Pseudobacter ginsenosidimutans: one gene and its partner. The protein of the gene in region 1 interacts with the protein of each later gene in a pairwise test. Links are inferred from orthologs where the notes say so. Each region holds a gene or a part of one and is shown on either strand. Other genes may lie near its edges.

Region 1 (5,234 bases):
TGCACCCGTTTATATATTTCTTAAAAGATTGTTATGATCTACCTGTCAGATCCGCCTTTCATTTGAAGCATACCCATGATCTGCCCCATTGTTTTTTGCATGCCTTCACTGCTGCCATCGAGGAAAATGATATTACCCTTGCCCACTTCTGCAAAATTCTTGATGGCTTCGGTCCACATACTGAAGAGGATCACATTGGTATCGAGATTTGCCTGCTTCATTTGTTCAGCAGCCTGACTCATACCTTTGGCCACTTCTTCGCGGAAGAGTGCCACACCCTGACCACGCAATTGTGCTGCCTGCCTTTCCGCTTCTGCAGCGATCTTGATGGCATTGCCTTCTGCTTCCGCAGATTTCGTTTTGGTGATCAGCAATGCCTGTCCTTCATTCTCTGCAGCAGCTTTCAGGTTATTACTGGCCACTACTTTGCTCATGGAGTCCAGGATCACTTTATCGAAAGTGATATCGTTGATCTGCAGGTCCAGCAGGTGATAGCCCCAGGTTTCCAGCAGTACATCGATCTGTTCCTTTACATATTCAACGATCTCTTTGCGCAGTCCGAGGATCTCCGCCTGCCTCTTCGTAGCCACAAAAGAACGGATGGTGCCTTCGATAGTACGTGTAAGCGCCTGCATCAGATCACGCTCACTGAGGAATTTGAATGCTACTTTCTTTATGGTTTCTTCATCATCGTTCTGCACAGCATACAAAAGCATACTCTTGAAATATACGTTGGCCTGGTCTGCAGTCACTGCCTGGAATTCCATTTCAACAGAGCGGTTCTGCACACTTACCCTGCGGTTGATCTGTTCGATGAATGGGATCAGGAACCTTAAACCTGGTCTGATCACACGTTGATATCTACCGAACATGGTGATCACGCCAACATATCCCTGGTTGATCGTTTTCAATCCGGCAAAGAGTATCAGCAGGATTACCAGAACATACCAGTATTGTGTGATTTGATGCATAAAGGAAAAATTTGTGCCAAAATACATTTTTTTGATCAGAGAAAAGAGCGGGTGGGTATCTTTGGAATAACTCAAGCGCGGCTATGGAGAATCAGTTTGACCTCATTATCGTTGGCGGAGGCCCTATCGGGCTGGCCTGTGCACTGGAAGCGGCAAAAGCAGGACTGAGCTATGTGATACTCGAAAAGGGATGCCTGGTGAATTCACTCTATCATTATCCCAGTAATATGACCTTCTTTTCCACTTCGGAGAAGATCGAGATCGGAGGCATTCCCTTCGTTTCCAACAATGTAAAGCCCACCAGGCCGGAAGCGCTGGAGTATTACCGCCGTGTAGCCACCAGCAACCAGGTGCACATCCAGCTCCAGGAAAAAGTAACAGGTATCCGCCAAATCAGCAACGGTTATGCGGTAGCCACCAGCAAGAACAGTTACAGCTCCAGTTATGTCATACTCGCAACAGGCTTCTATGATATTCCCGTTCTGATGCATGTTCCGGGAGAAGAGCTTCCCAAAGTAACGCATTACTACAAAGACCCGCATTTCTATGCCATGCAACGCGTGGTAGTAGTGGGCGCCAACAACTCTGCCGTGGATGCCGCGCTGGAAACTTATCGAAAAGGAGCAGCAGTAACGATGGTGATACGCGAGAACAGTATCGGCAAACGCGTGAAATACTGGGTGAAACCTGATATCGAGAACCGGATTAAAGAAGGCAGCGTCAACGCCTTCTTCAACTCCTCCGTAAAAGAAATAAGAGAGACAACAGTAGATATTCAAACACCGGACGGTGTGGTCACCATTCAAAATGATTATGTGATCGCTATGACGGGCTACCAGCCAGACTTCCAGCTATTGCAGCAGTCAGGGATAAGATTATCCGAAGATGCCGTCCGGCAACCTGATTACAACCCAAACACGATGGAGTCGAATATGCCGGGCATCTATCTGGCCGGTGTAGTATGCGGAGGCATGAACACACATGTATGGTTCATCGAGAATTCGCGTGTGCATGCCAGTAAGATCATCGATGCAATAAAAGAGAAAGCAGTCTCCTAAGCAATACTCCCTTTTTCTTCCCAGATCGCGGCCAGGTGCACAGTCATTTCCACAGCTTTCTCCATATCCTGCACACTTACATATTCATGCTTGCCATGAAAAGCCATTTCACCAGTGAAAAGATTCGGGCAGGGCAGTCCCATGAAGCTCAGCCTGGAACCGTCTGTGCCGCCGCGGGCGCTGCTGGCAATCACTTCCATGCCTGCACGCTCAACAGCTTCCTTCGCAAATGCTGCCACCTGCGGATACTGGTCCAGCACTTCTTTCATGTTACGGTATTGCTCCCGCACCTGTACATCTACACGAGCGCCAGGAAAGATTTTCAACGCATCATTCGCTTTATCGCGGAGATAATCAGCATAGGCAGTGAGCTTGCCTGTAACGAAATCGCGGAGAATGAATTCCACCGTCACTTTCTCACCGATACCTTCTATATGCACGGGATGCACAAAGCCATATCGGCCATCGGTGGTTTCAGGGCTCAGCTCATCCTTGGGTAAGGAATCGATAAAGGCAGAAGCCACTTTGATGGCATTCACCAGCTTGTCTTTACCATAACCCGGATGCGCACTCACGCCGTAGAAAGTAAATGTGATGGCATCTGCGGAAAAGGTTTCATCCTCCACCACACCACGTTCACCTGCATCCAGCGTATAACCGAATTCTGCGCCGAGCTGTTCCATATTCACATGATCCACGCCCCTGCCGATCTCTTCATCAGTGGTGAAGAGAATACGGATAGCACCGTGTTTCACTTCGGGATGGGTGATAAGGTAATTGGCCATATCCATGATCACGGCCACGCCGGCCTTATCATCTGCTCCCAGCAAAGTAGTGCCTGACGCGGTGATGATGTCTTCCCCGATCTTTTTAGAAAGATAGGGATGTTCCCTGGTGGTGATCACCTGCGTGGGATCATCGGGCAGCACGATGTCTGCACCTGAATAATTCTCATGAACGATGGGCTTCACCCCTGCTCCGGTGCAATCCGGCGCCGTGTCTACATGCGAACAGAAGCAGATCACGGGCACCTTTTTCTCGGAATTGGAAGGAATGGTGGCGTATACATAACCGTGGAGATCCACCGAAGCATCAGCAATGCCCATGGCCTGGAGCTCCTTTGCCAGCAGGCGGCTCAGGGTAAACTGCTTTTCGGTGCTGGGAGATGTTTTGGAATGCGGATCGCTCTGGGTGTCGATCGTCACATAACGCAGAAATTTTTCCCTCACAGTAAATGAATACTTATCGAACATGGAATTGTATTTTTGGCAAGATATATAATTACCTACAGATGATGGAACGATTACCAGCTATTCCCAACGGTTGGGTCAGGGTTACAGTTTTTCTCCTGTCATATATTTTCTGCGTGGTGCTGCTGGGCGTACTGCTGGCAACATTGGTGATTACCGGCCGGGTGAACCTGCAGCTGACACCTGCCACCATGCTGCAGCTGGTAGCCATCACTTCTTTGGTAAGTCTCTTCCTGGTGGCGGTGTTCAGGATCTATGCAGACAGGCGTTCAATACAAAGCCTGGGACTAACGCCCTTCAGTAAAGACGGCTGGGTGGGGCTTCTGTTGTCCATCGCGATGCTCGGTTGCGGATCACTGTTATTATACGCCAATGGCAATCTGCACTGGGCAGATTATTCCTTCGATCCATATTATTTCTTCATCGGCCTTGGTCTGATGATCCTGGTGGCCTTCTCCGAAGAGCTGGTGTTCAGGGGCTATATATTAGGCAACCTCCTTGAAGTGAGTAAAAACAAATGGAATGCACTGGCGATTTCTGCCGTATTGTTTGCACTGGTGCATATGAGCAATGCGGGGATCAGCTTTGCAGCGATACTGAACCTTCTCCTGGCAGGATTTCTGCTGGGATTGAATTATGTATATACCAGGAATTTATGGTTTTCCATCTTTTTTCATTTCGGATGGAATTTCCTGCAGGGACCTGTACTTGGCTATGAAGTAAGCGGGCTGGGCATTCCCGGCGTTCTACAGGTGGAGCTGAGTGGCAATCCATTGCTGACCGGTGATAAATTCGGATTTGAAGGATCGCTGATGGCAACATTCCTGTTACTCACAGCGATCCTGCTGCTGTATCTTGCCTTTGAAAAAAGAAAATCAGCTGAAGCGTAGATTTCTTTCCATTATTTCTTTTTTGGTGCAGGCTTTTTAGGCGTTGTGGATTTTGCGGCAGCGGCTGCTTCTGCCCTGGCTTTGGCTTCTGCTTCAGCAGCTTCCACATCGGCATACACGATCCTGTATTCAGGAATTGCCAGCGTGCCAAACACATCGGGAAAAATGTAAATGATGTTCTTCTCTGAATTCTGTCCTGCATCAACGAATGTCCAGGTTTCACCATCATCTTTCGACTGACCTACCAGGTAGGAATAGATGCGGCATTTTCGTTCTTCCATCTGTGTATACCTGATCTTCTCCAGTACACATTGCCATTCATCCGTTCCCTTGTTCATGAGGGTGATCATGGATGTTTGCTCGGGTTTGTCCACGTCCTTATTGGGCTCATTGTGATAGTACATGGTTTTGAAATGCTCTTTATAAGCATCTTTACCACCGTAATATTTTACGGCCGAATAAGTGGTGAGATTGTGAAATGCTTCCCAGTTCTCGTAGAAGTAAGAACGCATCATGCTGTCTGCATAGAATTTTGCTTTCCTGGAAATAGAAGCCGTATCCTGGGAAAATGCGGCGAAAGAAATGAGGCAAATGCACAAAGAGATGCTCAGCTTTTTGAGGGCTTTCATAGGGATTAACTTTGCCGCCAAACTATAAAAAAACCCGGTATTTGTCAATACCGGGTTTTTACTATGTTTTATTGCAGCATTCCACAACAGGAATGCTTAGGGCATAATGATGCGGGAAGGGCTGTCAATAGCTACCAGCTCGATGTCGAACACGAGGTCCTGACCTGCGAGCGGATGGTTGGCATCCAGGGTAACAGTGTCTGCGCCAACACCTGTGATCACTACAGGAATCACTTGTCCTGCTCCGTTAGTCATATTCAGGTGCATGCCTGGTTCGGGTTTCATATCGGGAGGGAAGTTAGCAATAGGGAACTCAACGATCATTCCCGGGTCTTTCGGACCGTAAGCCTGTTCAACCGGAATATTGATAGTCTTCTTTTCACCGATGCTCATTCCTTCAACACCCTGGTCGAACCCGGCAATCACTGAGCCGGTG
Region 2 (4,069 bases), 1.8 Mb from region 1 along the record:
CTGAGTCCGCGCAAAAGTGGAAAACAAGACAAGATGCGGATCGTTGGGATGGCTTCGGTATATCCATCGCCGAATAGCAATCGCACCAGCGGGCCGGCCAGCAGGCAAATACCTGCAGACATGGGAACAGCAAAGAAGACCAGGAACTGCAGATTCTTCTGCATCACTTCCTGTTTTCTATCATCGTTCCCCTCTCCCTTTAATGCAGCGATCCTTGGGTAAAATACCTGCAGGGAATCCGTGATCAGCAATGTAGCCATCCTGAGTATTTTGGCGGATAGTGCATAGATACCCACCACTGCCGCTGTGCTTACCAGCCGCAGCAACACATTATCCAGTAACAATGTTACTCCCATGGCAAGGTTAATCCCATTAGTGATATGAGTATACTTAAGATGCTTTTTCCAATCGATATTCCTGAAAGAGACCTTTACCTCCCTGAACAGGTTAAGATTGTTCCAGAGACTGTTGACGATGGCCGCCACCACCATAATACCGTAATAGATCCAGTAATCGTCTCCTCCCTTCACCAGTATGAAAAGAGAGCCCAGCGCCAGCAGCCGCGTTATCAATGATCTCAGGGTGATAAAACGGAAACGCTCCATTCCCATAAAATACCATTCACAGGCAAAGCTGTTGATCAGCAGGTAGCTTATGGAAAACAGCAGGAGCCGGATATCCCTGATCTTATCCCACAACAGGTACACGGCTATTGCGTACAATATGGTCGCCATCAAAGAAGTGATCAGGTGCAGCGCCAGCAGTTCCGACACCAGTACATCACGGGCAGCTTTATCCTGCTTCTTTTTAGCCACTTCCCTGATGCCATACAGAATGATCCCGTACTCGGCAATGAAAAGGAAATAATATGTGAAGGAATCGATGAAGCTCACCCGGCCAATGCCCTCCGGCGACAAAACCCTGCTCAAATATGGGATAGACACCAATGGCAATAGTACCTGGCTGGCAGACAGCAGAAAATTATAGGCCAGATTTTTCCGGATACTCGGCAATGGTATTCAGTTTGGTTGTTGGCAAGAGACCAATGGTACAAACATACACGATTCCCGTCAATGGCAGGCTTGCATTCTTTTACAGGCAGGATTGATTACATTTGTTTAATTGGAAAGGGATTTTATTATTCATCACTAACGTTCATGCGCATAGGCATATTTGAAACTACTCATTTTGAAGTGGCGTATACCCTGATCAGGTTGTTCAATCATCCGGACAACCAGCTCACTGTTTTCTGCTATGTCCCCGCTGCGGAACAATTGAAATACCTGTTGAAAGATGAACAGCAGCGTTTCAATTGGGTGATCAGGCCTGAAGCCATGTCGAAGGCACACTTTGTAAGAGTTATCAGGAATGAAATTGATAGCGCCGGCATTGAAATGCTGCTGTTGGACTCGGTGGAAGACAACTTCATCCACTATGCCCGTATGGTTCGGTTACTCCCGGGAGTAAGGACCATTCTCACACTTCATGACATCAACAATTATTTTGAATATCATAACAATGGTTCCCTGCGTCGTTTTGTAAGGAATTACGGAAAAAAGAGACTGGTCAGGGCTGTGCATGAATTCACCGTGCTGAGCAGTACCCTTGAAGACGCCCTTTGCTCCAAACTCCCGGCAGGAAAAATTGTACGCAATATTCCGGGCGCCATTTTCGATGAAACACAATACAGGCAGCCGGGCGCGATTGAAGATGAGATTCATATCGTGGTGCCGGGAACGGTAGATGAAAAGAGAAGGAATTACGATGCCGTTTTTAACTTACTGGATTCCTGCCATCAGCAAAATATAAAAGTGAAAATCACACTGCTGGGTGGCATCTCCAATCTTTATGGTTCGCGGGTATTGGGCAGAGCCAAAGCCTATAGAGCTTTGCACAATAATCTGTACTGGTATGAAAGTGAAATAGTGGAACAACCCGAATTCGACAGGGTAATGCAGGAGTCGCATTTTATCTTTTCGCCTACGGTTGTTGAAACTGTGATCTTCGACGACGTGCAGGAAAAATACGGAATAACAAAATCTTCCGGCAATGTGGGTGATATGATCCGCTTTGCCAGGCCGGCCATCGTTCCGAAAGACCTGCGTCTTTCTCCTGAATTCTCTGCCTGTGTGATGCGTTATGAACATATAAATGAAATCCCGGACCAGCTTGCGCAAATCCGGGATGATCCATCAAAATATATCATGTTGAAGGAAGCGGCTTATGTATGTTCCCTGCAGTTCAGGGCTGAGGTTTTCTACACACGCTATCCTGATCTCTTCACTAAGGCAGGCTCCTGATAATGGTAGCAAACTCTTCTGCATTGAGAGAAGCGCCTCCTACAAGGCCACCGTCTACATCGGGGCAGGCGAAGAGCTCAGCAGCATTATTTCCTTTCACACTTCCTCCGTACAATACAGGGATAGCGTCAGCAACTGCTGCACCGTATTTTCCTGCCAGTACACTGCGCAGGTAAGCATGGATCTCCTGTGCCTGTGCTGCCGTAGCAGTTTTACCGGTTCCGATGGCCCAGATGGGCTCATACGCGATCACAATAGTTGAGATCACTTCAGCGCTGAGATGGAACAGGGACTCTTCCAGTTGTTTGGCAACATAACTGTTCTGTGTACCCGCTTCCCTGATCTCCAGGGGCTCGCCGCAACAGAAGATGGGCGTGATGCCATTGGCCAGCAGCAGATCGAGTTTTTCAGCCAGTGCCTGGTTGCTTTCCTGGAAATATTCGCGGCGTTCGCTATGCCCAACCAGACAGTATTTGATATCGATGGACTTAAGCATCTCCGCGGAAACCTCACCGGTATAAGCCCCGGATTTTTTGTTGTACACGTTTTGGGCTGAAATGCTGTATCCTTTCTTCCCTTCCACTTTGGCGCCGGCCATGATCAGGTAAGGAAATGGAACGGCAAAGATGGCCTGTTGATGATCTTGCAGCGCGATGTTGGCGCCGAGAATATCCTGCAGCAGTTGTTCTCCCTGCTGATAGGTACAGTTCATTTTCCAGTTAGCTGCAGCTATTTTTTTCCGCATGTTCTTATGATGTTTTTAAATGAGTTCGCTGTTATGATCCTTCAAAAATAGTCCGCAATCGTTTTATTTCCTCTTCCGTGAGGTGCTGGTGTTTGAATTTCTTCCAGACCTCAATATCGGTGAGTGCTTTTTCGAATTCATATTTGCTCAGTCCCTTATTGCCCCAGGTAAAGCTGGGCACGAACCTGGGAGGAATACCATCTCCAAATACATTGGCGCAGATGCCCACCACTGTGCCGGTGTAGAAAGATGTGTTGATGGCTGCACGGGAATAATCGCCCATCAGCAATCCGCATTTGATGCCCGCGGCAAGGTATTGCTTGGAAGGCTGATGCCAAACTTTTACATCGGAGGCATTGTTCTTGAGATTGGAATTGGAGGTACCTGCGCCAAGATTGCACCATTCACCCAATACTGCATCACCCAGGTAACCATCGTGCGCTTTGTTGGAATAGCCCATCATTACGCTGTTCTTGATCTCTCCTCCTGCCACGCAACCGGGGCCAATAGTTGTAGCGCCGTATATCTTCGCTCCCATCTTCACTACGCCATCTTCACCCAATGCAAATGGCCCACGGATCAGGGAGCCTTCCATGATCTCGGCATTGCGGCCGATATAAATGGGACCAGTAGCCGCATTGAGGATACAGTGCTGAAGCCTGGCGCCGGGCTCGATGAAGATCTGTGAAGGATTGATGGCTTGAACTGAAGTATCCCGGACAGGAGTTGAACTCCTGTCGGCTGTTATCAATTCAAAATCCTCTCTGATGGCCCAGTCATTGAATTGAAAGATATGCCAGGGATATTGTAACACCCTTACCGATTCCCAGTCGGGTTCCGCCGGGTTTGTCTTGAGCGATGCCACAAAAGCCTTTGTAGGAATGATATTGGCGGCGATGAGCTGTGCTCCTGCAGGGATTCCATTTGCTGAATCAGCCAGCTGCACGGGATATCCCAGCAGCATTTCCCATTTCTCACGAATGGTAAGGATACCAACCCTGATGTCGGGCACGGAGCGGACCTG

The links. The genes of interacting proteins can lie anywhere in the genome.
Region 2: the proteins of pepT (region 1) and tpiA interact in binary tests that used the Escherichia coli proteins (3 or more experiments, as listed by UniProt). The link is inferred for Pseudobacter ginsenosidimutans from one-to-one orthologs.

Annotation. Positions count from the first base shown.
Region 1 is NZ_CP042431.1:7,414,133-7,419,366, forward strand. What follows is about bases 1,155-4,059. They hold pepT (peptidase T), read right to left. Parts: upstream 3,283-4,059; coding sequence 2,026-3,282; downstream 1,155-2,025. Other genes in these bases: FSB84_RS29090 (YpdA family putative bacillithiol disulfide reductase), read left to right, coding at 1,155-2,029; FSB84_RS29100 (CPBP family intramembrane glutamic endopeptidase), read left to right, coding at 3,321-4,059. Also shown: FSB84_RS29085 (SPFH domain-containing protein), read right to left, coding at 39-971; more of FSB84_RS29090, read left to right, coding at 1,055-1,154; more of FSB84_RS29100, read left to right, coding at 4,060-4,169; FSB84_RS29105 (hypothetical protein), read right to left, coding at 4,181-4,798; FSB84_RS29110 (FKBP-type peptidyl-prolyl cis-trans isomerase), read right to left, coding at 4,895-5,234. UniProt on the Escherichia coli protein: Cleaves the N-terminal amino acid of tripeptides.
Region 2 is NZ_CP042431.1:5,637,687-5,641,755, reverse strand. What follows is about bases 1,165-4,069. They hold tpiA (triose-phosphate isomerase), read right to left. Parts: upstream 3,046-4,069; coding sequence 2,284-3,045; downstream 1,165-2,283. Other genes in these bases: FSB84_RS22195 (putative sugar nucleotidyl transferase), read right to left, coding at 3,077-4,069; FSB84_RS22205 (glycosyltransferase family protein), read left to right, coding at 1,165-2,300. Also shown: FSB84_RS22210 (oligosaccharide flippase family protein), read right to left, coding at 1-1,013; more of FSB84_RS22205, read left to right, coding at 1,158-1,164. UniProt on the Escherichia coli protein: Involved in the gluconeogenesis. Catalyzes stereospecifically the conversion of dihydroxyacetone phosphate (DHAP) to D-glyceraldehyde-3-phosphate (G3P).